DNA from 2 places in the Pseudomonas sp. GW821-FHT02H06 genome. Region 1 is predicted to be linked to the other one. Evidence: predicted binding sites of a transcription regulator. Region 1 holds the regulator's gene; the other holds the start of a gene.

The links. The regulator sigma-54, encoded in region 1, starts transcription at its own class of promoters, with help from an activator protein. The targets are predictions, from matches to a motif close to ANTGGCATNNANNTTGCTNT.
Region 2: AC07VF_RS26310 (flagellar hook-length control protein FliK) is a predicted target of sigma-54. The motif match lies at 2,295-2,314, and genes of this name have one in related genera.

Annotation. Positions count from the first base shown of each region.
Region 1 is NZ_JBWKVD010000007.1:199,689-215,842, reverse strand. It holds gene murA (UDP-N-acetylglucosamine 1-carboxyvinyltransferase) at 20-1,285, opposite strand; gene AC07VF_RS14225 (BolA family protein) at 1,309-1,548, opposite strand; gene AC07VF_RS14220 (STAS domain-containing protein) at 1,663-1,968, opposite strand; gene AC07VF_RS14215 (MlaC/ttg2D family ABC transporter substrate-binding protein) at 1,965-2,618, opposite strand; gene mlaD (outer membrane lipid asymmetry maintenance protein MlaD) at 2,630-3,097, opposite strand; gene mlaE (lipid asymmetry maintenance ABC transporter permease subunit MlaE) at 3,097-3,894, opposite strand; gene AC07VF_RS14200 (ATP-binding cassette domain-containing protein) at 3,894-4,703, opposite strand; gene AC07VF_RS14195 (KpsF/GutQ family sugar-phosphate isomerase) at 5,012-5,986, shown strand; gene kdsC (3-deoxy-manno-octulosonate-8-phosphatase KdsC) at 5,987-6,520, shown strand; gene lptC (LPS export ABC transporter periplasmic protein LptC) at 6,531-7,103, shown strand; gene lptA (lipopolysaccharide transport periplasmic protein LptA) at 7,090-7,632, shown strand; gene lptB (LPS export ABC transporter ATP-binding protein) at 7,632-8,357, shown strand; gene AC07VF_RS14170 (RNA polymerase factor sigma-54) at 8,546-10,039, shown strand; gene hpf (ribosome hibernation-promoting factor, HPF/YfiA family) at 10,116-10,424, shown strand; gene ptsN (PTS IIA-like nitrogen regulatory protein PtsN) at 10,437-10,901, shown strand; gene rapZ (RNase adapter RapZ) at 10,904-11,761, shown strand; gene AC07VF_RS14150 (HPr family phosphocarrier protein) at 11,778-12,050, shown strand; gene AC07VF_RS14145 (sensor domain-containing diguanylate cyclase) at 12,095-13,624, shown strand; gene AC07VF_RS14140 (PA2169 family four-helix-bundle protein) at 13,667-14,140, opposite strand; gene AC07VF_RS14135 (DUF3820 family protein) at 14,373-14,636, shown strand; gene AC07VF_RS14130 (aminotransferase class V-fold PLP-dependent enzyme) at 14,665-15,870, shown strand.
Region 2 is NZ_JBWKVD010000034.1:3,174-9,689, reverse strand. It holds gene AC07VF_RS26325 (STAS domain-containing protein) at 1-102, shown strand, start outside; gene AC07VF_RS26320 (ATP-binding SpoIIE family protein phosphatase) at 102-1,811, shown strand; gene AC07VF_RS26315 (Hpt domain-containing protein) at 1,841-2,233, shown strand; gene AC07VF_RS26310 (flagellar hook-length control protein FliK) at 2,349-3,785, shown strand; gene fliL (flagellar basal body-associated protein FliL) at 4,023-4,529, shown strand; gene fliM (flagellar motor switch protein FliM) at 4,539-5,507, shown strand; gene fliN (flagellar motor switch protein FliN) at 5,570-6,028, shown strand; partial or broken gene fliO (flagellar biosynthetic protein FliO) at 6,029-6,502, shown strand.

The DNA.
Region 1 (16,154 bases):
GCGAACGCGCAGCTGCTGACTAGCCCGGAACGCGACGGATCTTCGCGCCCAGCATCTGCAGTTTTTCTTCGATGCACTCATAACCACGGTCGATGTGGTAAATGCGGTCGATCAGCGTGTCGCCTTCGGCAACCAGCGCAGAAATGACCAGGCTCGCCGAAGCACGCAGGTCGGTCGCCATCACTGGCGCGCCCTTGAGCTTGGTGCAGCCGGTGACGATCGCGGTGTTGCCTTCGACCTGGATCTGCGCGCCCATGCGGTGCATTTCATACACATGCATGAAGCGGTTTTCGAAGATGGTCTCGATGACCGCACCCGTGCCTTCGGCGATGGCGTTGAGCGAGATGAACTGCGCCTGCATGTCGGTCGGGAAAGCCGGATACGGTGCAGTGCGCACGTTGACCGCTTTCGGACGCTTGCCGTGCATATTCAGCTCGATCCAGTCCTTGCCGGTGGTGATCTCGGCGCCGGATTCACGCAGCTTCTCGAGTACCGCTTCGAGGATCGTCGGATCGGTGTCCTTGAGTTTCACACGGCCGCCGGTTGCCGCCGCCGCCACCAGGTAGGTGCCGGTTTCGATACGGTCGGGCATGACCCGATAGGTCGCCGAACCCAGGCGTTTGACGCCATCAATGGTGATGGTGTCGGTACCGGCGCCAGAGACTTTACCGCCCATGGCGTTGATGAAGTTCGCCAGGTCGACGACTTCAGGCTCACGCGCGGCGTTTTGCAGGACGCTGCGGCCGTTTGCCAGGGCAGCGGCCATCATGATGTTCTCGGTGCCCGTCACGCTGACGGTATCGAAGAAGAAGTTGGCGCCACGCAGCCCGCCTTCCGGCGCCTTGGCCTTGATGTAACCGCCTTCGACGTCGATGACCGCGCCCATGGCTTCAAGACCACGGATGTGCAGATCGACCGGACGCGAACCAATGGCGCAACCTCCAGGCAGTGCCACTTCGGCTTCACCGAAGCGGGCAACCATCGGACCCAGAACGAGGATCGACGCACGCATGGTTTTCACCAGCTCGTACGGAGCGACCAGGGTCTTGATGGTGCGCGGGTCGATTTCGACGCTGAGCTTCTCGTCGATGATCGGCTCGATGCCCATGCGACCGAACAGCTCGATCATGGTGGTGATGTCGTGCAGGTGCGGCAGGTTGGCGACGGTCACAGGACCATCAGCCAGCAGCGTGGCTGCGAGAATCGGCAGGGCAGAGTTTTTCGCCCCGGAGATGCGGATTTCGCCATCAAGACGAATGCCGCCAGTAATAATCAGTTTGTCCATTGGAATCTCGACGCCGTGTTGGCTCAGGTGCGCTCGGCCCACGCAGCGCGGCTGAAAAATTTCATGGTGACCGCGTGGATGCTGCCATCGGCGATCCATGGGTTCAAATGCGTGTAAATCTGCTGCTGGCGCTTGACCGGGCTCAGTGCGGCCAGTTCGTCGCTGATCACGTTCAGCTGGAAATTACAGCCTTCGCCTTCAACTTCGACCTGGATATCTGGCAACTTAGCTTCCAGGAAGCTTTTAACTTCTACGGCCTGCATGCTTAACCTCAATCGGCGCCCTACGCGCGCGGGTCGGCCATCATACAAAAAAGCCCTCTCGTTGCGAACCCTACTTTGCAGGGGCCGGACGAGGGGCTTGATCGATGAAAGCAATTAATGATGCTGCAACAGCTCGGTCAGGCCGGAGACCTGGGCGATTTCCTGCATGTCTTCAGGCAACGCGCGGACGGTGACTGACTTGCCTGCGGCCTGGGCATCACGCATGAACGCAAGGAGCAGAGCCAGGCCGACACTGCTGGACTTCTCGACGCCGGAGCAATCGAGCGTCAGGGCTGCAGCGGTATTTGACTTGATCAGCGCCGCGCCCTGTTCACGCAAGGCCGGGCCGGTCCGATAGTCGATCACGCCGGAGAGCATCAGCTCTCCGGCGCCAGCGGCAGTTACGGACGCTTGACTCATTTGACGACCTTGTCGCTGGAGCTTTCCGAGGTCTGCTTGGCTTTGGCGACTTCGCCAGCCCAGCCGTCGATGGTTTTGTCCAGGTTGTTGCCGTTGCGCTGCATGGCGTCAGCGAACTGATCGCGGAACAGCTTGCCGATGTTGATGCCGTTGATGATCACGTTACGCACTTTCCACTCACCGCCGATTTTGACGAGGGTGTAGGAAACAGGGTAGACCGCGCCGTTGTTGCCCTTGACCGACATGTCGACGGACGTGCGATCGGCCGCTTCCTGCTTGGCCGGGGAAACGGTGATGCCCTGGTTGTTGTACTCGAGCAGCGCGTTGCCATAGAACTGGATCAGGCTGCGCTTGAAGTTTTCCTGGAAGCGCTGCATCTGCGCCGGGGTGGCGTTGCGCGAATACTTCACGGTCATGATGCTTTTGGAGATGCCGTCAGCGTCGATGACCGGGCCAACGATGCCGTTAAGTGCATCGTAGAAGGCTTGCGGATTGGACTTGTAGGTTTCCTTGTTGGCGGACAGGTCAGCCAGCAACTGCTTGGTGGTGCGATCAACCAGATCGTGAGCGGAATCGGACGCGGCTGCGTTAGCAAACAAAGGCAGGGCGGCCAGTAGCACCAGAAGGCCACGGCGCAGAATCGAGATCATGAAAAAACTCCTCATTTGGCGTCTTTGCCCACTGAATTGAGCAGGAATTTACCGATCAGGTCTTCGAGTACCAACGAGGACTGGGTGTCATGGATGACGCCGCCGTCTTTCAACAGTTGGTCATCGCCACCGACACTGATGCCGATGTATTTTTCACCCAGCAGGCCTGCGGTCAGGATGGAAGCGGTGGAATCCGAAGGCAGGTTGTTGACCCGCTTGTTCACTTCCATCGTCACACGCCCCGTGAAGGTATCGTGATCCAGATCGATTGCAGTGACCTTGCCAATGTTCACACCGGCCATGGTCACTTTCGCTCTGACAGTCAAACCGGCGATATTGTCGAAATTTGCGTAAAGTTTATAAGTGTCGGTGTTGGCGCTGGCGCTCAGACCGCTGACGCGCAGGGCGAGCAGGAGCAAAGCCAGGATCCCGGCCAGCAGAAACAGGCCTACACCGGTTTCGAGGGTGCGGTTTTGCATCAGAAGTCTCCAAACATCAAGGCGGTCATAATAAAGTCCAGGCCCAGTACGGCCAATGAGGCGTAGACCACGGTCTTGGTCGTGGCGCGACTGATCCCTTCGGACGTGGGCTCGCAGTCATAGCCCTGGAACACGGCAATCCAGGTGACGACAAAAGCGAACACGACGCTCTTGATGACACCGTTGAGTACATCATCGGAAAACGAAACGCTGTTCTGCATGTTGGCCCAGAAGGAGCCTTCATAGACGCCCAGCCAGTCGACCGCCACCCACGAACCACCCCAGATGCCGACCACGCTGAAAATCAGCGCCAGCACTGGCAGCGAAATGAAGCCTGCCCACAGACGCGGTGCAACGATGTACTTGAGCGGGTCAACACCAATCATTTCGAGACTGGACAGCTGCTCGGTGGATTTCATGTTGCCGATTTCAGCGGTAAGCGCAGAGCCTGCACGACCGGCGAACAATAGAGCAGTGACCACCGGACCGAGTTCACGCAGCAACGTCAGGGCAACCATCTGCCCCACAGCCTGCTCGGAGCCGTACTTGGCGAGAATGCTGAAACCTTGCAGCGCCAGCACCATGCCGATGAACACCCCGGACACGACGATGATGGCCAGGGACATGACGCCCACCGAGTGCAACTGACGAACCAGCAGCTGAAAACCGCCACCGATTCCGCCGCGCCCAAGCAACGCATGAACCAGAAAAATCCCTGAACGACCCAGCACTGCAACCATATCGATCGTCGAACGCCCCATCAGGCGTACGCGATCCATTAAAGACTTTCTGCGCATCAGCGCTTCCCCAAAAGATCGTCGCGATAATCCGGCGCCGGATAATGGAAAGGCACCGGCCCGTCGGGATCGCCCGTCATGAACTGACGTATACGAGGGTTATCCGACTCCATCAGTTCCTGCGGCGTGCCCTGCCCCAGCACCTGACCGTCACCGACGACATATAAATAGTCGGCGATGCTGGCGGTCTCGGCGAGGTCGTGGGACACCACGATACTGGTGATACCCAGCGCATCATTGAGCAGCCGGATGAGCCGAACCAGCACGCCCATGGCGATAGGGTCCTGCCCCACGAAGGGTTCGTCGTACATGAGGATCTGGGGATCCAGCGCGATGGCGCGCGCCAGTGCAACACGGCGCTTCATGCCACCTGAGAGTTCGTCGGGCATCAGATCGACTGCGCCACGAAGTCCGACCGCCTGCAGTTTCAGCAGGACGATGTCGCGAATCATGTCTTCAGGCAGCTTGGTGTGAACCCGCAGCGGGAACGCCACGTTTTCGAAAACGTCGAGATCGGTGAACAACGCGCCGCTCTGAAAGAGCACGCCCATCTGCTTGCGCGCATCGAAAAGATCGCTGCGCGAGAGTTTCGGCAAATTCTGGCCATTGACCCAGACTTCACCTGCGCTCGGACGCAGTTGTGCTCCCATCAATCGCAGCAGAGTGGTTTTGCCACTGCCCGACGGCCCCATGATGCCGGTGACTTTGCCCCGGGGGATGCGGATGTCCACATTATTGAAGATGCTGCGCGCACCGCGCTTGAAGGAAACGCCCTTCAGCTCGACCGCGTAGGCGTTATCGGCACTCATCTAAACTCCTTGCGATGCAACCTGTCTCTCAGATGCCGCGTTCTTGACGAACGACACACTTTTGGAGGGGCCGAACAAGCGGCGGACTATACCACCGCTGTCGCACGCCGCCCAAGCTCCAACGTGTCGAGTCGCAAACAAAGAAGGGTATTAAGGACGGTGTGGAATTTTCGTACCCACCGCCAGCCTTTATCACGCTGTTGCTGAAGGACGTCTCCGTTCATTAAACAAACAGCAACGATGAAGCGTGAGGCTTTTGAACATTGCCGCTATAATCCCCGGCCTTTCACCATGCGACCCCTTCCGATATGTCCAATGCGCGCAACCTGATTGAATCGGCACAGAGCACCATCCGCCTTGAAATAGAAGCCGTGGAAGGTTTGCTTGCGCATATAGATGCCGATTTCGTCAACGCGTGCGACATGATTCTGGGCAGTCAGGGCCGCGTGGTCGTGGTAGGCATGGGCAAGTCGGGGCATATCGGCAAGAAGATCGCCGCTACGCTGGCCAGCACCGGCACCCCGTCCTTTTTCGTGCACCCCGCCGAGGCCAGCCACGGCGACATGGGCATGATCACCAGCGCCGACATTATTCTGGCCCTGTCCAATTCGGGCACGACGGCCGAAATCGTCACGTTGCTGCCGCTGATCAAGCGGCTGGGCATCAAGATGATCAGCCTCACGGGCAACCCGGAATCAACACTGGCCAAGGCCGCTGACGTCAACCTCAATGCGCGGGTCGAAAAAGAAGCCTGCCCGTTGAATCTGGCGCCCACCTCCTCCACCACGGCGGCGCTGGTCATGGGCGACGCCCTGGCCGTTGCGCTGCTGGACGCCAGAGGCTTCACCGCCGAAGACTTCGCGTTTTCCCATCCAGGCGGTGCACTGGGTCGTCGGCTGCTGCTGAAGGTCGAGCATGTCATGCACACTGGCGCCAACCTGCCGCAGGTTGCGCGCGGCACGCCGCTTCGCGATTCGCTGATGGAAATGACCCGCAAGGGGCTTGGCATGACCGCCATCCTCGAGAGCGACGGCCGCCTTGCCGGTATCTTCACGGACGGCGACCTGCGTCGCACCCTGGATCGCCCGATCGACATACGCCAGGCGACCATCGATGAAGTCATGACCGTCCACGGCAAGACCGTGCGCCCGGAAATGCTCGCGGCCGAAGCCTTGAAAATCATGGAAGACAACAAGATCGGCGCACTCATCGTGGTCGACGAGAACGATCGCCCGGTTGGCGCGTTCAATCTTCAAGACCTGCTCCGCGCAGGAGTCATGTAAATGAGCGCCGATATGAATGACCTGATGCAACGCGGCAAGAACATCAAACTGGCGATCTTCGACGTCGATGGCGTACTCACCGACGGACGCCTGTACTTCCTCGAAGACGGCAGTGAATTCAAGACCTTCAACACCCTCGACGGCCAGGGCATCAAAATGCTCATCAACTCGGGTGTGACGACTGCCATCATCAGCGGACGCAAGACCCCCGTGGTTGAGCGGCGCGCGAAGAACCTCGGCATCGCGCACCTTTATCAGGGCCGCGAAGACAAACTCGTGGTACTCGACGAGCTTTTGCAGCAACTGAATCTAAGCTACGAGCAGGTCGCGTATCTGGGCGACGATTTGCCTGATCTGCCGGTCATTCGCCGGGTGGGCCTGGGCATGGCTGTTGCCAATGCCGCCAGCTTTGTCCGCGAGCATGCCGACGGCATTACCCAGGCACGTGGCGGCGAAGGCGCTGCCCGCGAATTCTGCGAGTTGATCCTGAAGGCTCAGGGCAACCTCGAAGCGGCTCACGCCGCCTACCTATAGAAGTGCATTTATGCTGAGCAAAAAGTTTCGAACGTTTCTGCTGTTCGGTGTGCTGGCACTGCTGCTGGCAGCGGTCGGCTACTGGAACATCAGTCCGGAAAGTTTCCTCGATCAACCCAAGGCTGCCGTGGATGAGAGCGCCGTCGATTACTACGCGACCAACGCCCACAGCATTCAGTACCTGCCCGACGGGACCATGCAGTACGACATGACCGCGGACAAGGTAGAGCACTTGAAAGCCACCGACGTCACCCTGATGACCACGCCGGTGCTGCAGATGTATCGAGGTTCTACCTTCCCGTGGCACGTACAGAGCGTTCGCGCCGAAGTGTCGCCGGGGGGCGATCACGTCGAGCTGATCGACTCGGTGCGCATCAACCGCACCGACGAAAAAGACCGCACCACCATCATCACCAGCAGCCGCATGACTGTATTCCCGCAGAAGCAATATGCGGAGACTGCCCAACCCGTTAGAATCGACGGCCTTGGCGGTGTAACGACCGGCACGGGTATGAAAGCGTATCTGAAAGAAAGCAGGATGAACCTGCTATCCAACGTAAGAGGACAGTATGAGGCTCGTTAAAACCCTTCCTTTTTTGCTCGGCCTGGGCGCAGCACTGGGAAGCGCGAGCGCCTGGTCTCTGCCGACGGATCGCGATCAACCCATCCACATCCAGTCGGATGACGCGCAGCTGGACGACAAGCAAGGCATCGCCACCTACAAAGGCAATGTCATCATCACCCAGGGCACGATGAAGATCACCGGCAACACCGTGACCATCACCCGTACACCGCAAGGCGACGTGGACGTGTTCACGTCCGTGGGCAACCTGGCCTACTACGAGCAGAAGCCATCGGTGGACAAGCCGATCGTTCAGGCCTGGGGCGTCACTATCCAGTACTTCGCGGCCCAGAACCGCATCGTGCTGATCGACAAGGCCAAAGTGGTCAACGACGGCAACACGTCCGAAGGCGAGAAAATCGTCTATGACACCGTCAAGCAGGTCGTGAACGCCGGTCGTGCCAATGGCACCAAGGTCACCGCACCACGCCCTCGTATCGACATGGTCATCCAGCCGAAAAAGAAAACCGACCAGCAGAAGGCCCAGTAATGGCGACGCTGAAAGCCCAGCACCTGGCCAAGGCCTATAAAAGCCGCCAGGTCGTACGTGACGTCAGCCTGTCCATCGAGAGCGGCCAGATCGTCGGCCTGCTTGGCCCCAACGGCGCCGGCAAGACCACCTGTTTCTACATGATCGTCGGCCTGGTTCAAGCGGATCAGGGTCGCGTCCTGATCGACGACCAGGACGTCAGCCATCAGCCGATGCACGGCCGTGCACGCGCCGGTATTGGCTACCTGCCACAAGAAGCGTCGATCTTCCGCAAGCTCTCCGTCTCGGACAACATCATGGCGATCCTGGAGACCCGCAAGGAGCTCGATCGCGCTGCCCGCCGCAAGGAGCTGGAAAGCCTGCTGCAGGAATTCCACATCACCCACATTCGCGACAACCTGGGCATGAGCCTGTCGGGCGGTGAACGTCGCCGTGTGGAAATCGCACGCGCCCTCGCCACTTCGCCGAAATTCATTCTCCTCGACGAACCCTTCGCCGGTGTTGACCCTATTTCCGTAGGCGACATCAAGCAGATCATTCACCACCTCAAGGCCAAAGGGATCGGCGTGCTGATCACCGACCACAACGTGCGTGAGACGCTGGATATCTGCGAAACCGCTTACATCGTCAACGATGGACAGCTGATTGCCGAAGGCGACGCCGAATCCATCCTGGCCAACCAGTTGGTCAAGGAAGTGTATCTGGGTCACGAGTTCCGCCTGTAACCGCAGTGATGACATGAGGTTGTGCGGTTCCCGCAATGTGCGCCATCGCCAACCTCGTTTTTTAATTGTCATCACACTCTAGGCAAACCCTCCAGCTTCAGGCATATAATTTGCTTAAGTTGGCGCCCTCGGCGCCCTGCTAGTAAATGGCGCGCAGTGCGCCGGCGAATAAGGTGTTAAGCCCTGCCATGAAACCTTCGCTAGTCTTGAGAATGGGCCAGCAGCTGACGATGACACCTCAGCTGCAACAGGCAATCCGCTTGCTTCAGTTGTCGACGCTGGATCTCCAACAGGAAATTCAGGAGGCGCTGGAGTCGAACCCGATGCTGGAACGGCAGGAGGAAGGCGACGATTTCGACAACGCCGACCCCTTGGCGGATAACGTAGAGCAAAAGCCCAACGCTGATGTTCAGGAACCCACCTACCAGGAATCGGCGCCTACCGTCGACAATCTGGAGGACGGCGACTGGAACGAGCGCATTCCCAACGAGCTGCCCGTCGACACTGCGTGGGAAGACGTCTATCAGACCAGCGCCAGCAGCCTGCCCAGCAACGACGATGACGAGTGGGATTTCACCACCCGCACCTCCGTTGGCGAGAGCCTGCAAAGCCACCTGCTGTGGCAACTCAACCTGGCGCCAATGTCGGACACCGATCGCCTGATCGCCGTGACGCTGATCGACTGCATCAACAATCAGGGCTACCTCGACGAAACACTCGAAGAAATGCTCGACGCCTTCGACCCTGAGCTCGATATCGAGCTGGACGAAATCGAAGCCGTTCTGCACCGCATTCAGCAGTTCGAGCCTGCCGGCATCGGCGCTCGCAACCTGAGTGAATGCCTGCTGCTGCAGCTTCGCCAGCTGCCCGCCAAAACCAAGTGGCTGGCGGAAGCGCAGAAGCTGGTCAGTGACTACATCGATCTGCTCGGCAGCCGCGACTACGCGCAACTGATGCGCCGCATGAAGCTCAAGGAAGACGACCTGCGTCAGGTCATCGAACTGGTCCAGAGCCTCAATCCGCGCCCCGGCTCGCAGATCGAGTCCAGCGAAGCCGAATACGTCGTGCCTGACGTCATCGTGCGCAAGGACAACGAGCGCTGGCTGGTGGAGCTGAACCAGGAATCCGTGCCGCGCCTGCGGGTCAATCCGCAGTACGCCGGTTTTGTGCGTCGCGCCGATACCAGTGCCGACAACACATTCATGCGCAATCAGCTGCAGGAAGCTCGCTGGTTCATCAAGAGCCTGCAGAGCCGCAACGAGACGCTGATGAAGGTGGCCACGCAAATCGTCGAACACCAGCGAGGCTTCCTCGAGTACGGTGACGAAGCCATGAAGCCCCTCGTTCTGCATGACATCGCTGAAGCGGTCGGCATGCACGAATCGACGATCTCCCGGGTGACCACGCAGAAGTTCATGCACACCCCGCGCGGGATCTACGAACTCAAATATTTCTTTTCCAGCCACGTCAGCACCTCCGAAGGCGGCGAATGCTCGTCCACGGCGATTCGCGCGATCATCAAAAAACTGGTCGCTGCGGAAAATCAGAAAAAGCCGTTGAGTGACAGCAAGATCGCTGGTTTACTGGAAGCACAAGGCATTCAAGTGGCCCGTCGCACAGTCGCCAAGTACCGCGAATCCCTTGGGATTTCGCCGTCCAGCGAACGCAAGCGACTGATGTAAAGGTCACACGTCAAAGCGTTCCAGTGGCAGGCATTACGCCTGCCTCTTAATGCACTGGCAACGAAGGAGAAGCTGTATGCAAGTCAACATCAGTGGACACCAGCTGGAAGTGACTGAACCTCTGCGTACCTACATCGGCGAGAAACTCGCCCGATTGGAACGCCACTTTGACAAGATCACGAATGTGCAGGTCACCATGGAGGTCGAGAAGCTCAAGCAGAAAATCGAAGCCACCTTGCACGTTCCTGGCGCTGAAGTGGTTGCCAACGCCGAACACGACGACATGTACGCAGCCATTGACCTGCTTGCCGACAAGCTTGACCGCCAACTCAAAAAACATAAGGAAAAACAGCAAAGTCTGCTGCAAGGCGCGACTGCTCGCTGACACTCCCCACCCATGATCCGACTTGAAAATATCCTGACCCCTGGCCGTTCACTCGTGAACGTGCCAGGCGGCAGCAAAAAAGCCGTACTCCAGAACATCGCCAAAATGATCGGCACGCAAGTGCCTGATCTGGATGAGCAGGTCGTGTTTGACAGCCTCATTGCCCGTGAAAAGCTCGGCTCTACCGGGTTCGGTAATGGCATCGCCATTCCCCACTGCCGCCTGAAGGGCTGCTCAACGCCTGTCAGCGCCGTACTGCATCTCGAGAAACCCATCGATTTCGACGCCATCGACGGCGCACCGGTTGACCTGCTGTTTGTGTTGCTGGTCCCGGAAGCGGCTACCGATGCTCACCTTGAATTGCTGCGCCAGATCGCCAGCATGCTCGACCGTGATGATGTGCGTAAGCGCCTGCGCGGTGCCAAAACCGACGAAGAGCTCTACAGCGTCGTGCTCGACGTCCAGAACGGTCACTGATCATGCGGATGATCATCGTCAGCGGCCGCTCCGGCTCCGGCAAGAGCACGGCCCTCGATGTCCTTGAAGACAGCGGTTTCTACTGCGTCGACAATCTGCCCGCCGGCCTGCTTCCAGAGCTGGCGGAGCGCGCGCTGATCAACACCGAACTGGCTGAGCCCCTGCTGGCGGTCTCGATCGACGCGCGCAATCTGCCCAGTCACCTGACGCGATTCCCGCGCATGCTCGCCGAAGTTCGGGCCCGGCACATCCAGTGCGACGTGCTGTTTCTCGACGCCGATGAAGCCACCCTGCTAAAGCGCTTTTCAGAGACCCGCCGTCGTCACCCGCTGAGCACGGCAACCCGCTCGCTGGCCGAAGCGATTCGTGACGAAAAAACCCTGCTCGGTCCGATCATCGACTTGGCTGATCTGACGGTCGACACCACGCACCTGAATCTCTACCAGCTGCGCGACATTCTCAAACTGCGCCTGCTGAACAAACCCGAGCCGGGCACTGCCTTCCTCATCGAATCCTTCGGCTTCAAGCGCGGCATGCCCGTGGACGCCGACCTGGTGTTCGACGTGCGCTGCCTGCCGAACCCGTACTGGAAGCCCGAGCTGCGCGAGCAGTCCGGCCTCGACAAGCCGGTTGCCGATTACCTCGCGGCTCAACCGGACGTCGAAGAAATGTTCCAGGACATCTTTTCGTACCTCAATAAGTGGTTGCCGCGCTTCGCCGCCAGCAACCGCGCCTACGTTACTATTGCCATTGGCTGCACCGGCGGACACCACCGCTCCGTCTACCTGACCGAACGTCTGGGTCAGGTGCTGCAGCAATCGCTCAAGAATGTTCAGGTCCGCCACCGCGACCTAAGCTGAAAGGACCTCCATCGCGATGCCCGCTCTAGAAATCACCATCATCAACAAGCTGGGTCTGCACGCCCGGGCCGCCGCCAAATTCGTGGGCGTCGCCGGCAAGTACCCTTGCCAGATCAGGGTCGGTCGCACGCCGGAGACGATGGTCGACGGCAAAAGCATTATGGCCGTCATGATGCTCGCGGCCGGCAAGGGCACCCTGATTCACTTGGCCACCGAAGGTGAAGAAGCCGATGCCGCGCTGGCGGGACTGGTCGAACTGATCAATAACAAGTTCGACGAAGGCGAATAAGCCTTACCGCTGCCCGACGCGTCCATTACCGTCAGAGATGAGCGATGCCACTGACAGCCATGCCTCCATTAGCGCGAGGGGTCAGATCAAGGTCCGAGAAGATGCTGATGCTGGGGAGCACCCTGGCGGTGGCAGCCATCTTAGCCATCGTGACTTCGTTGCTGTTTCGGGAGCTGGGCACGGCCAACGAAGCCGCCGTGCGCTCCGCAAACAACGTGGTGCAGTTGATCGACGCAGATGTGCAGCGTAACGCCGAGCTGTACGACACCTCACTTCAGGGCCTGATCACTGCATGGCGACGACCCGACGTGATGACGATCTCGCCGGAGTTACGGCAACTGGTGCTCTTCGACCGGGCCACGGCGGCGCCCTTTAAGGGCGATGTGGTGCTGCTGGATGAAACCGGGCGCATCGTCGCCGACTCCACCTCGCTGACGCCTCGGCTGGACAACTTTTCCGACCGGCCGGGCTTTCAGAAACACCGGGACAGCGGTTCGCTGGCGCTGGTGGTCGACGGGCCCTTCCTGTCACGCTGGGGCTTCAAGGACCTGTGCATCAGTTTCAGTCGCCGCCTCCCCTCCGACAACGGCCAGTTCGTCGGCATTGCCAGTGCATCAATGCGCCTGTCGTACTTCGATCAACTGTTTCGCACCCTGGACATCGGCCCCACGAGCACCGTCAACCTGCTCAGCGCGGATGGCGTGATGCTGGCCCGGCAACCCGATGACAACAACCGGACCTTCATCGGCCAGAACTTCAGCATGCGGCCCAACTTCAAACGCATTCTGAGAGAGGTAAACGGCAGCTTTGCGGCGGTGTCCGAGCTCGACGGCGCACAGCGGCTTTACACCTTCTCACGGGTTGGAGACTTGCCATTGATCGTCGTGGTCGCTCAATCGCGGGACGATGTCTACGCCGTGTGGAAACGCAACGCGTTGCTGGTGGCGGGCGCCACAGGTTTGCTGTGCATCGGGATTCTCTGGCTGTCGTGGCTATTGGGCCGCCAGCTGCGCCTGCGCCAGAACGCCGAACGCGAGCTGGCCGCGCTGGCGTCAACGGACGGGCTGACCGGTCTGGCCAATCGGCGCAGGCTGGACCAAGTGCTCAAGCAGGAGTGGGCTCGCGGAATGCGTTCGGGAAGGCCCCTAGCGTTGCTGATGATCGACGTGGACCACTTCAAGGCGTTCAATGACCGGCACGGGCATCATGGCGGCGACGTCGCCTTGCGCAGCGTTGCCCAGACACTGGCCGCCAGTATCCGCAGGCCCGGTGACCTGGCCGCGCGTTACGGCGGTGAGGAATTCATGGTGGTGCTTCCGGAAACCGACAAGGCAGGTGCCTGTGTCATTGCAGACAAGCTGCGCCTGGCGATTGAAGCGCTGCCGGCGTTCGCTGACGACACAGCGCCCATCACTGTCAGCATCGGTGTCGCCACGCATCTGCCGGTAAACCATGACGTGCCCGAGCTGCTGTTTCAGGCCGCGGACCGGGCCCTGTACCGCGCCAAGAAAAATGGCAGGAATTGCGTGGAATTCGAACCTTATGTCGCGCCCTCCACCGAACTGCAGGCATAAAAAAACGCCAGACTGGCTGGCATTTTTTCGAGCGGCTACAAATTACTTGTTGGCAGCACGAACGGTGTCACGCAGGGCTTTGACCTTGTCGTGGTTCGCTTGCACGCCCTGCAGCTGACGCTGGATCAGGGTGGTGACGTTGACTGGGAGGTTCTTCTCAGTCGCTTCCTGTGCGGCCTTTTTGTAAGCCTTCAGCGCGTGATCTTCACCACTTTCGACTTCATTCAGGACTGCTTCGTCGTTCTTGCCACTCAAAGCGCTTTTCAGGTTGACCCAAAGACGGTGTGCGCCGCCAGCAATGCTGGAGGAGTCTTCTGGATCGCCGCCCAGTGCACGCACTTCAGCCTGCAGCTCGGCAACGGAAGTCTTGCAGCCAGAAGAACGGGAAAGCAGGTAAGCCTTGATTTCCGGGTTCTTGGCGTCTTCAGCAGCAGTGTGAAAACCTTTCTCACCGTCAATGCTGGTTTCGATCAAGTCATTCAGAATAGAGATGGCTTCTTTGTTGATATCCGACATTTTGCGGTTCCTTTCTGGCAGGTTTATCAAAGGTCTTGTTAACGAAACACTCGATAGAGGGGATATTGCACTGTGCATGCCAGCTTTAGCTGATAAATAAAATCTATATTTTTCAATTAGTTAACAATATCAAGCGACAGTTGCGCCGCGCTTTATGCATGATCTGTGTGTTTGAGCAATTGCAGAATGCACGTATCGTTCAAGTTCACTCGAACGGATAAACGGTTATTGGATGAATCCAGAGAAATTGAAATTGTTAGTCACACGCGAGATGCCGTTCGGCAAGTATCAGGGAAGGTTGCTGGCAGACTTGCCAGGTGATTACCTGAACTGGTTCGCCCGACAAGGTTTTCCGGCTGGAGAGTTGGGCAGCCTGTTGGCCCTGATGCATGAAATCGATCACAACGGCCTCTCGGCATTACTGGACCCGCTGCGCACGCGGCCCCGCGAGCCGCTGCGCCAGGGCATGCCGAAAGCCCCCATACGCTTCAACTAAACGCCCATAGATAAAAGCGAGCCGCTTGATGAACAGCACTGCATACGCAATAACGGAATTGGCGGATGAACAGGCTCGGGACGAAGCGTTCTGGCAGCAGGTTGCGGCGCAGTACGACGTCGAGCCCGGGCCGGTCAATTTCGAATACGGCTATTTCGGCCGTATGACCCGCGCAGCACTCAAGGATTACGAGCAGAACCTCGCTTACGTCAATCGCAGCAACTCGGTCTACGTGCGGCAGAAGTTCGATACCGAAGACAGCGAGACCATTCGCGCTGACCTGGCCGATCTGCTGAACGTGCCAGTCCGCGAAGTGGCCATCACCCGCTCCGCGTCGGAGTCGGTCCAAGGGCTGATTCGCAACTACAACGGCCTCATGGCAGGCGACCAGGTGTTGGTCAGCGACCTGGATTACAACAGCGTGCAGACCGGCATGCGTTGGCTGGCGAAGAATCGCGGCGTGGAGGTCATTGAGGTCACTCACCAACACCCCGCCAGCCATGACGGGCTGCTGCAGACTTACCGCGACGCCTTTGCCGCACATCCGCGGCTCAAGCTGGTGGCGCTGACCTACGTCACTCATCGCACGGGTCTGGTAATGCCGGTGAAAGCGATCGCCGAGCTGGCCAAGGCCCACGGCATCGAAGTCATTCTGGATGGCGCCCACGCGCTAGGCCTGCTGGATTTCGAACTGGCTGACCTTGGCGTGTCGTTCGCCGGATTCAACCTGCAGAAATGGATTGGCGCACCGCTGAGCCTGGGTTTTATCTACGTGAAGGAGGAACGCCTGAGCGCCATCGACCCCGACATGGCCGACGAGCGCTACAGTGCTGACGATATCCTCGGTCGCGTACCTTACGGGACGCCGAACATTCCGGCCTTGATGACCCTGCCAAAAGTCTTCGCCGACCATCGCGCCATGGGCGGCGCACCCGCCAAAGGCGCACGTTTGGCCTATCTGCGAGACCTGTGGGTCACTCAGGCGCGGACCATCGAAGGCATCGACGTGCTGACGCCGGACGACCCTCGGCTCTATTGCGGCATCACGTCATTCCGCTTCAGCCGTCACGCGGATCAGGAACTCATGGTCAAGCGCCTGCTAGATGAGCACGGCATTTTTGCGGTCACGCGGGAAGGCTCGGCCTGCGGGACGTGCATCCGCATTACACCGGGATTCACCACATCGGCAAGGGATGTCGAGCAGTTGGTGGCAGCACTTCGTGCGCTGGCGTAGGGTCTGCTCCCGAGTGGCCGCGCCGGGATCAAAGCCTTCGGTGAGCCCGTAGAAAAAAAGACGGCGCCTTCATGACGAAGGCGCCGTAAATCCATCGAGAAACGAACTACAAAGGAGCGGCAAGGATAAGCGCTCCTGCCGCTGCCTGTGCGGTACATATCTATTGCGTATGAAAAGCGCAAAAAAAAACGGCGTTCCCGACCAAGGAACACCGTAAAAAAGCCATGCAACAACGACTTCTGCAGCAACGCCCCGACAGGGCGCCATAAACGGATCATGCTCAG
Region 2 (6,516 bases), on a different contig from region 1:
GCCGGCGGCGAAAGAGCCGAAGTCCAGTTGGTCAACTGCACCGCCGACGTCCACAAAATCCTCACCATCTCCAGCTTCTCCAAACTCTTCAAAATCGCCTGATGATCTCGCCTGCCTCCGATCGCCTGACGGTCCTCATCGCTGATGACAACGTCAGCGACCGGATGCTCCTGTCCGCCATCGTCAGCCGCCAGGGCCATGACGTCCTGACCGCCAGCGACGGCGCCGAAGCGGTCGGGCTGTTCGAGCGTCGGCGGCCGCAACTGGTGCTGATGGACGCCATGATGCCGGTCATGGACGGCTTCGAAGCGGCGCGCCAGATCAAGACACTCGCGGGTGACGCGCTGGTCCCGATCATCTTCCTGACGTCCCTGACCGAAGGCGAAGACCTTGCCCGTTGCCTCGACGCCGGCGGCGACGACTTCATTGCCAAGCCCTACAACCAAGTGGTGCTGGCCGCCAAGATCAACGCCATGAACCGCCTTCGCGTGCTGCAGGAAACCGTCCTGCACCAGCGCGACCTGATCACCCGCCACCACAAATACCTGCTCAACGAACAGCGCGTGGCCAAGGCGGTGTTCGACCAGATCGCCCACTCCGGGTGCCTGAGTTCACGCAACATCCGTTACCTGCAATCGCCCTACGCGCTGTTCAACGGCGATTTGCTTTTGGCCGCGTGGTCGCCGTCCGGCAACATGCACCTGCTGCTGGGGGATTTCACCGGCCATGGTTTGCCGGCGGCGGTGGGCGCGATGCCGCTGGCCGAGGTGTTCTACGGCATGACCGCCAAGGGGTACGGCTTGTCCGAAACCCTGCGGGAGATGAACGCCAAGCTCAAACGCATCCTGCCCGTCGACATGTTCTGCTGCGCCGCGTTGCTGTCCCTGAACTTCAAGCAGCAACTGGTCGAGGTCTGGAACGGCGGCCTGCCGGATGGTTACCTGCTGCATGGCGACGACCGGCCGCACACGCCGCTGATTTCGTCCAACGTGCCCCTCGGTGTCTTGAGCGCCGGCAGCTTTGACGACAACACCCAGGTGTATCCCTTCGGGCCGGGGGACCGGGTGTTTCTGCTGTCCGACGGCGTGGTCGACAGCACCGGGCAGGACGGCGAACTGTTCGGCGCCCGGCGTCTGCAGAATGTGCTGGTGAGCAACCGCAACCCGGCGCTGCTGATCGAAGAAGTGCAGTGGGCCCTGGCGCGCTTTCGCGGCCAGGCGCGGGACGATGTGAGCATGGTCGAAGTGGCCTTCACCGAGCCTGACCTGCTTGGCCCGCCCTCGGTCATCTATACCGACAGCGGCGATTCCAGCCCGCTGGATTGGTCCGCGTCGTTCGAGTACCGCGCGGCAACGCTCAAGCGCTTCAACCCGCTGCCGTATCTGTTGCAACTGCTGCAGGAGGTACATGGCTTGCGCATGCAGAGCAGCGAGCTGTATATCGTGCTGTCGGAGCTGTACAGCAACGCGCTGGAGCATGGCGTGCTCGGGCTCGACTCGGCGCTGAAGCGCGACGCCGCAGGTTTTGGGCTTTACTACCAGCAACGCGCCGAACGCCTCGATCGTCTGGTGGACGGTTTTATCCGCATCGATTTTCAGATCGTCCCGGACGGCCAGGGCGGTCGCCTGACGGTGCGGGTGCAGGACAGTGGTGCGGGTTTCGATTCCGATCGCGTGCTGGCGCTGCCGCCTGCGGTCACCCAATTGTCCGGGCGCGGCCTTGCGCTGGTCCGGCAGCTCAGCGACCGCTGTCGGTGGTCCGATGATGGCCGGACGGCCAGCGTGGAATTTGCCTGGGAGGGTCTGGCATAATCCCCGCGTCTTGATCAAGGAGTGAACAAGTGTCGAATAATCCTGTGGACTTCCACGTGCTCAGCACGCTGCGTGACGTGATGGAAGCTGAATACCCGGCGCTGCTGCAGGTGTTCATTTCCGATTCCATCAATCGGGTCAACGACATGACCCTGTTGTTGCGTGACCCTTCCTTCACTGCCTCCTCCAGCGCCTCGTTGCAACGCCTCGGCCTGATGGCCCACAGCTTCAAAGGCAGCACCGGCAACATGGGCGCCACGCATTTGTCAGAACTGTGCCTGCAACTCGAAGAGCAGGGGCGCGGCATGGTGACAGCGGATGACGCCCGGATAAGGCGTCTGGTGTTCGAGATCAAAGAGGAATTCTGCGCCGTCAGGAAAGTTTTCGAAGACGAACTGCAGCTCTGCCACGCCAGCCACTGAGCCGGGTGTTCCCCTCCGGCTTTCTGCCTCGGACTCACGTTTAATCCAGCCTCTCTCGCTACCTGGCCCGCCATTTGCTTTGTCTGTCTGTAATTGTGCTCTTGCGGAGATTCACATGGCGCTCGCCACCAACCCATTACTGACGGCTTTGACAGCGGCCAAAGCCCAGAAAGCCGGGAATAATGCCCCGACCAAGGCGCCGGAACCCGTCAAGCACAGCAGTTCCAGCTTTTCTGACGTATTCGCCAGGCAGGCACTGGTCAAGTCTCACGGTGCGGATAATCCGGCGCCCAAGCCGGCAAGCGCCAAGAGTTCGGCAGCCGACGACAAGCCTGCCGCCAGCCATACGTCTGCCGCCGCCGACAAGACCGTTGCCGATAACGGCAATGGCTTGCCTGCCAAGCCGGTGAACGGCAAGGCCGACGATGAGGCCGGCGCGGGGAAAGGCGATGCTCACGACAAGGATGACGGCACTGATGATGCGAAAGACCCGACCCTCGCGGATGCGCCGTCGGTAGACCCTGTGCCGGACCCGACACTGGCCGTCACGCCGCCGGTTCAAGAGCCCGTGGCCGTCGCGCCTCCCGTTCAGCCAGTGGTAGATCCGGCGCTTCTCGCCGGCACGCTGCCCGTGATGCCGCCGCCTGCGGTGCAGGCGCCGACCGCTGCAACCGACGCAACCGACGCTGCCGGCGACGATTTCGATCCGTACGCCGATCCGCTGGAAGGCTTGACCGCTGTGCAGGTCGCCCTGGAAAACAAGGCCCAGCAGACGGCGCAGAACAACGGTGTGCAGGGCGACGGCAAAGGTGGGGGCAAGCAAGACCCGAACGCCGATCCTTCGCAACTGCTGGCCACCAACCTGGCGGCGCTGGGCGACCAGCCTGTGGACAAGAGCACCACCGAAGGCGGCGGCGACAAAGCCTTCAGCGGCTTGCTGGCTGACGGCCTGAAAGACGTGAAGGCCGCCACCAGCGATACGCGAGTGGACAACTTCGCCGATCGACTGGCGGCCTTGTCCCAGGCCGCGCAGGTGAAAAACACCTCGGCGTCGGCTCCGGCCACGCCATTGCTCAATCAGCCATTGGCGATGAATCAGGGGGGATGGACTGAAGGCGTGGTCAACCGTGTGATGTACCTGTCGAGCCAGAACCTCAAACAGGCGGACATCCAGCTGGAGCCCGCTGAACTGGGCCGTCTGGACATCCGCGTCAATATGGCGGCGGACCAGCAGACCCAGGTCACCTTCATGAGCGCCCACGTTGGCGTGCGTGAAGCGCTGGAAAGCCAGATGTCTCGCCTGCGCGATTCCTTCGTCCAGCAGGGCATGGGCCAGGTCAACGTCAACGTCTCTGACCAGTCTCAGGGGTGGCAGCAACAGGCTCAGCAGCAGTCTGGTGGCGATGGTCAGCGCAACGGCGGCGGCAGCCGCGTCAACGGTGCCAGTGGCAGCGACCTCATCGCCGACGGTGCTCCGGTGGACGCTGCCTCGGCGGCTGCCAGCGCACCGCTGACCGTGGTGGGTTCCAGCGCGGTTGATTATTACGCCTGAAAACGCCCTGCCAACGCTTGGGCGTTGTCAGTCGCGGCAAGGGGTTAGCGGCAAGCGGCAAGTAAAAGTGGGATCAAGGGCGGCAGTGCGTGGGAGACCCCGGTTTCTCGGGCTCTGCCGCCTTTTGCTTTAGCTTGCCGCTTACATCTTGCAGCTTGAAGCTGCCCATGTGGCACAACCCTTGCTCTTCCTCTGTCACGCAACACCGAACCCCTTGGATAGTGACGGATTATTGGCATGGCGAAGAGTGACGACGCAGCAGTGGCGGACCCTGCAAAAAAGGGCAAGTTGAAAGTCATCATCCTCATTGTGGTGGGGCTGCTGCTGGCCATTGGTGTGTCGGTAGGCGCGACCTGGTTCATCATGCACAAGGCCGAAAGCAAGCCGGACGCCGCCGCCATTGCGGAAGCGGCGAATGCCAAAAAAGAGGCGATCTTCGAACCGCTGACACCGCCCTTCGTCGTCAACTACAACGTCAACGGTCGTCAGCGCTACATGCAGGTCAGCATCACCTTGCTGGCCCGCGACCACGCCGACCTTGAAGCGTTGAAAGCGCACATGCCGGTCATCCGTAATAACCTGGTGATGATGTTCTCCGGCCAGCCATTCGATACCATCGCAACGCCGGTGGGCATGGAAATGCTGCGCCAGAAGGCGGCAGCCGTGGTCCAGGAAGTGGGCCAGAAAGAGCTGAGCAAGAGCGTGATCGAACAGGTACTTTTCACTAACTACGTACTGCAGTAGGACCACGACATGGCCGTGCAAGACCTGCTGTCCCAGGATGAGATCGACGCGCTGCTGCATGGCGTCGACGACGGTCTGGTACAGACCGATAGTGTTGCCGAGCCTGGCAGCGTAAAGAGTTATGACCTGACCAGTCAGGATCGCATCGTCCGCGGACGCATGCCGACCCTGGAAATGATCAACGAGCGTTTCGCCCGCTACACCCGTATCAGCATGTTCAACTTGCTGCGCCGCTCGGCCGATGTGGCCGTGGGTGGGGTGCAGGTGATGAAGTTTGGCGAATACGTGCACTCGCTGTACGTGCCGACCAGTCTCAACCTGGTCAAGATCAAACCCCTGCGCGGCACCGCGCTGTTCATCCTCGACGCCAAGCTGGTGTTCAAGCTGGTGGACAACTTCTTTGGCGGCGACGGTCGCCACGCCAAGATCGAAGGCCGTGAATTCACCCCGACCGAGCTGCGCGTGGTGCGCATCGTGCTGGATCAGGCGTTCATTGATTTGAAGGAAGCCTGGCAGGCGATCATGGAAGTCAACTTCGAGTACATCAACTCGGAAGTGAACCCGGCCATGGCCAACATCGTCGGTCCGAGCGAAGCGATCGTGGTGTCCACCTTCCACATCGAACTGGACGGCGGTGGCGGCGATCTTCACGTGACCATGCCGTATTCGATGATCGAGCCGGTGCGCGAAATGCTCGACGCCGGTTTCCAGTCGGACGTCGACGATCAGGACGAACGCTGGGTCAACGCCCTCAAGCAGGATGTGCTCGACGTGTCGGTGCCGTTGCGCGTCGCGGTCGCTACGCGTCAGCTCAAGCTGCGCGACATCCTGCACATGCAGCCGGGCGACGTGATCCCGGTCGATCTCCCGGAACACCTGGTCATGCGCGCCAACGGCGTGCCGTCCTTCAAGGTCAAACTGGGTTCGCACAAGGGCAACCTGGCCCTGCAAGTCGTCGAACCCATAGAACGCCGTTGACGCTCCGTCGCCGGCAAAACGAATGTGCTGCGTAAACGAATCAATGTTCCCCGAGGACAACCATGGCTAATGACAACGATATGACTTCCGCAGACGACCAGGCTCTGGCCGACGAGTGGGCTGCTGCACTGGGTGAATCCGGGGACGGGCAAGCGGACATCGACGCGCTGCTGGCGGCCGACGCCGGCAACAACGCCAATCGCATGACGATGGAAGAGTTTGGCGGCGTGGCGAAAAGCAACGGCGCAGTTTCGCTGGACGGCCCGAACCTGGACGTGATTCTGGATATCCCGGTGTCGATTTCCATGGAAGTGGGCAGCACCGACATCAACATCCGCAACCTGCTGCAGCTCAACCAGGGCTCGGTGATCGAGCTGGACCGTCTGGCCGGCGAGCCGCTGGACGTGCTGGTCAATGGCACCCTGATCGCCCACGGCGAAGTGGTGGTGGTGAACGAAAAGTTCGGCATCCGTCTGACCGACGTGATCAGCCCGAGCGAACGTATCAAGAAGCTGCGTTAAGTGCGCGGCGTGATCAGAACCCTGTCGAGCCTGCCGCTGTTGGCGTTGTCCTGGGCGGTAATGGCAGCCGATCCGGCGACGCCTGCCGCGCCTGCTGCGACGACGGCTGCGACGGCAACGCCTGCGGTTGCCGCGCCCGTTGCCGGTTCGGTGAACGGCGGGATGGCCGGTCAGTTGCTGCAACTGGTGCTGGGGCTGCTGCTGGTGATCGGGCTGATCTTCGTGCTGGCCTGGCTGATGCGCCGGGTGCAGCGCGCAGGGCCGGCTGGCAATCAGGTGATCAAGCTGGTGGGCTCCCGCGCGTTGGGGACGCGTGATCGGCTGGTGCTGGTGCAGGTCGGCAACGAACAGGTGTTGCTGGGCGTCTCGCCCGGCAGCATCACTGCGCTGCACGTGATGAATGAGCCGGTCGAGGTCCCTGACGCGCAAAACGCGCAGCCGGAGTTCGCCAGGCGTTTGCTTGAAGCGCTGGGCAACAAGGGCGCGGC